One region of the Streptomyces sp. NPDC058674 genome, then DNA from elsewhere that is predicted to be linked to it. Evidence: predicted binding sites of a transcription regulator. Region 1 holds the regulator's gene; the other holds the start of a gene.
What was found. Region 1 encodes HrcA, which represses chaperone genes, less so after heat shock. Its sites were predicted from a motif close to TTNGCACTCNGNNNNNCNGAGTGCNAA; they were not measured.
Positions count from the first base shown of each region.

Region 2: the regulator HrcA is predicted to act here: its motif matches at 969-995, upstream of groL (chaperonin GroEL).

Region 1 is NZ_JBHXSC010000054.1:18,421-20,616, reverse strand. It holds gene dnaJ (molecular chaperone DnaJ) at 1-450, opposite strand, end outside; gene hrcA (heat-inducible transcriptional repressor HrcA) at 451-1,467, opposite strand; gene ACFWU6_RS24530 (MBL fold metallo-hydrolase) at 1,605-2,196, shown strand, end outside.
Region 2 is NZ_JBHXSC010000012.1:104,441-106,636, reverse strand. It holds gene ACFWU6_RS09515 (MoaD/ThiS family protein) at 1-221, shown strand, start outside; gene ACFWU6_RS09510 (cold-shock protein) at 619-825, shown strand; gene groL (chaperonin GroEL) at 1,161-2,196, shown strand, end outside.

The sequences.
Region 1 (2,196 bases):
GCCCTCGCCGGAGCAGGTGGTGCACACGACGGCCGTGTCGACCTGGATGTCCTTGGTCGTCCCGAAGGCCGCCTCGTCCAGCTCCAGGTCCAGGCGGATCATGGCGTCCTGGCCCCGGCGGGTCCGTGAGCGCGGGCCGCGCTGCTGGCTCTGGCCGAAGAAGGCGTCCATGATGTCGGAGAAGTTGCCGAAGCCACCCGCCCCGAAACCGCCCGCGCCGCCGCCGCCCGAGGAGGACAGCGGATCGCCGCCGAGGTCGTAGACCTGCTTCTTCTGCGGGTCCGAGAGCACCTCGTACGCCGCGTTGATCTCCTTGAAACGCTCTTGCGTCTTGGGATCGGGGTTCACATCCGGGTGCAGCTCGCGCGCAAGCCGCCGGAATGCCTTCTTGATCTCGTCCTGGGAGGCGTCGCGGCGCACGCCGAGAACGGCGTAGTAGTCCGTGGCCACTTACGACTCCGCCAGGATCTGTCCGACGTAACGTGCCACTGCGCGTACCGCTCCCATCGTTCCGGGGTAATCCATGCGGGTCGGTCCGACCACGCCGAGTTTGGCGACGGATTCGCCGCCCGAACCGTAACCGACCGAGACGACGGACGTGGAGTTCAGTCCCTCGTAGGCATTCTCATGCCCGATCCGTACGGCCATTCCCGACTCACTGGCCTCGCCCAGCAGCTTGAGGAGCACGACCTGCTCCTCCAGCGCCTCGAGCACCGGCCTGATCGTCAGGGGAAAATCGTGTCCGAAGCGGGTGAGATTGGCGGTTCCGCCGATCATCAGCCGCTCTTCGGCCTCCTCGACCAGGGTTTCGAGGAGCGTCGCGAGCACGGTGGAAACCGTGCCGCGGTCCTCCGCCTCGAAGGATTCGGGCAGGTCCTGGACGAGCGGGGGCACATCGGTGAAGCGGCGCCCGACGACGCGGCTGTTGAGCCGGGCCCGCAGGTCCGCGAGCGAGGTGTCCGCGAAAGGGGCCTGGCAGTCGATGAGCCGCTGCTCGACGCGCCCGGTGTCCGTGATCAGTACGAGCATCAGCCGGGCCGGGGCCAGCGACAGCAGCTCGACGTGGCGCACGGTGGAGCGCGTCAGCGAGGGGTACTGGACGACGGCGACCTGCCGGGTGAGCTGCGCGAGCAGCCGCACCGTGCGGCCGACCACGTCGTCGAGGTCCACGGCGCCGTCGAGGAAGTTCTGGATGGCCCGGCGCTCGGGGGTCGACAGCGGTTTGACCCCCGCCAGCCGGTCGACGAAGAGCCGGTAGCCCTTGTCCGTGGGGATGCGGCCGGCGCTGGTGTGGGGCTGGGCGATGTAGCCCTCCTCCTCCAGCACGGCCATGTCGTTGCGCACGGTGGCGGGCGAGACGCCGAGCCGGTGCCGCTCGGTCAGCGCCTTGGAGCCGACCGGCTCCTCCGTCCCGACGTAGTCCTGGACGATGGCGCGCAGGACTTCGAGTCTGCGTTCACTGAGCATCGCGCACACCTCCAGCTGTGGTCCGTTGCCGCGGTCGTTTGGCACTCTGGGAGTTCGAGTGCCAGAGATCCCCCGCTCAGTGTACGGCCGGGTGGTCAGACCCTGGCAAGGGCGGCCCGCCAAGGTAGCGTCGCCGCATGGACGTGCGTTGGGAAGAGGCGGGCTGGGAACGGCTGACCGGACGGACCGGACGGCGCCGCCTTCCGGTGTGGGACTGCACGGTGGGGCTGGTGGTGGGCGACGACGCGGTGCTCCTCGTCGACCCGGGCTCGTCCCTGCGGGAGGGCGCCCGGGTCCGCGCGGAGGCGGAGCGCCTGACGGGCCGGCGCGTGACCCATATCGCATTCACGCACGGTCATTTCGATCACGTGCTGGGTGCGGCCGCCTTCTCCGGGGCCGAGGTGTACGCGGCGGTCGGGCTGGACTCCGTACTGGACAACACCGGGCGCGAGCAGCTGCGGCAGTCCGCCGTGGGGCACGGTCTCGCGGAGGCGGAGGCGGCGCAGGCCGTGGAGGTGCTGGTGCTCCCCCGGCACCCGGTGTCCGGCGAGTGGACGCTGGAGCTGGGCGGGGTGCGGGTGCTGCTGGCCAATGTGGGACCGGGGCACACGGGGCACGACCTGGCGGTCTTCGTGCCGGGCGAGCGGGAGGTGGCCTTCTGCGGGGACCTGGTCGAGGAGTCCGGCGAGCCGCAGGCGGGCCGGGACGCCGTGCCGTCGCGCTGGCCCG
Region 2 (2,196 bases), on a different contig from region 1:
AGGTCCCCGCCGAGGGCGCGAACCTGGCCGAGGTCATCGAGTCGCTGGAGAAGAGCCACCCGGGCATCGCCGCGCGCGTCCTGGACGACCAGGGCAAGCTGCGCCGCTTCGTCAACGTGTACGTCAACGACGACGACGTGCGCTTCGAGGGCGGTCTGGAGGCCGTGACCCCGGACGGCGCCGGCGTCTCGATCATCCCGGCCGTCGCGGGCGGCTGCTGATCACCTGTAGGTGACACGCGAAAACCGAAATTGCCCCCTCCGCTCATAAGCGGAGGGGGCAATTCTGCTTGATTGGGCGCGGTAAGGTTGGGGAAGTCCCCTCCGCTGTTCTTGCCCGCCGCATATGAACGGGCCGCGTCAGGGTCGACATCGGGTCAATGTGCACGTGCCGTATGAGGCTTTGGCGAGATATGCCGGGCCCGAGTTGCCCTGGAATATGTCAAATTTTCACTCTTTTTCAATCTTTTCGGGTGTCCTGAATTCTCGTCGGATTGACCTGTTGCAGACAGCACCGGCGCGGATACATTCAGCCTCGGTCGACGCGTTCCGACGCAAGTTCTGACCCGGGATCGCGAAGTGCGTTCCTGCGCAAGGGCCAGTAATAGGGGAGTTAGGCATGGCTCAGGGCACCGTCAAGTGGTTCAACGCGGAGAAGGGCTACGGCTTCATCGCGGTCGACGGTGGCGCGGATGTGTTCGTCCACTACAGCGCCATCCAGATGGACGGTTACCGCACCCTTGAAGAGGGTCAGCGGGTCGAGTTCGAGATCTCGCAGGGCCAGAAGGGGCCGCAGGCCGACATGGTCAAGCTGGCGGTCGGCTAGTCCGAGCGCGATCGACCACCGACGCGTACGCACCAGGCACCACGAGGGGCCCACATCCCGGACACGGGGTGTGGGCCCCTCGTGCGCCGGGCCCGCGCGACCCGTGCGGCGACTGACCGTTGGCCGGGTCTTGGTCGAAGCCGCTTGCACTCGAGGGGGTCGAGTGCTAATCATTGGCGTTAGCACTCTCCAGTGGAGAGTGCTACTGAAACGAGGACCGGGTCGGTGAGGCCCGCAGGGTCCGGCGGGAAGGAACCGCCGGGCACGCAGGCCGTCCGTCGCGGGCGCGGGCGCGGTCCGGAGCAATCCACCGCTGTCCGGGAGGACCACTTCAGATGGCCAAGATCATTGCGTTCAACGAGGAGGCCCGGCGCGGTCTCGAGCGTGGGATGAACCAGCTCGCCGACGCCGTCAAGGTCACCCTTGGCCCCAAGGGTCGCAACGTCGTCCTTGAGAAGAAGTGGGGCGCGCCCACGATCACCAACGACGGCGTCTCCATCGCCAAGGAGATCGAGCTCGAGGACCCGTACGAGAAGATCGGCGCCGAGCTGGTCAAGGAAGTCGCCAAGAAGACGGACGACGTCGCCGGCGACGGTACGACCACCGCGACCGTGCTCGCCCAGGCGCTCGTCCGCGAGGGCCTGCGCAACGTAGCCGCCGGCGCCAACCCGATGGCCCTCAAGCGTGGCATCGAGAAGGCCGTCGAGGCCGTCTCCGCCGCCCTGCTGGCCCAGGCCAAGGACGTCGAGACCAAGGAGCAGATCGCCTCCACGGCCTCCATCTCCGCCGCCGACACCCAGATCGGCGAGCTCATCGCCGAGGCGATGGACAAGGTCGGCAAGGAAGGCGTCATCACGGTCGAGGAGTCCCAGACCTTCGGTCTGGAGCTCGAGCTCACCGAGGGCATGCGCTTCGACAAGGGCTACATCTCGGCGTACTTCGCCACCGACATGGAGCGCATGGAGTCGTCCCTCGACGACCCGTACGTCCTGATCGTCAACTCCAAGATCGGCTCGGTCAAGGACCTGCTGCCGCTCCTGGAGAAGGTCATGCAGTCCGGCAAGCCGCTGCTGATCATCGCCGAGGACGTCGAGGGCGAGGCCCTGTCGACCCTGGTCGTCAACAAGATCCGCGGCACCTTCAAGTCCGTCGCCGTCAAGGCCCCGGGCTTCGGCGACCGCCGCAAGGCCATGCTCGGTGACATCGCCATCCTCACGGGCGGCACCGTCATCTCCGAGGAGGTCGGCCTCAAGCTGGAGAACGCCGGTCTCGACCTGCTGGGCCGCGCCCGCAAGGTCGTCATCACCAAGGACGAGACCACCATCGTCGACGGTGCCGGCGACAGCGACCAGGTCGCCGGTCGCGTTAACC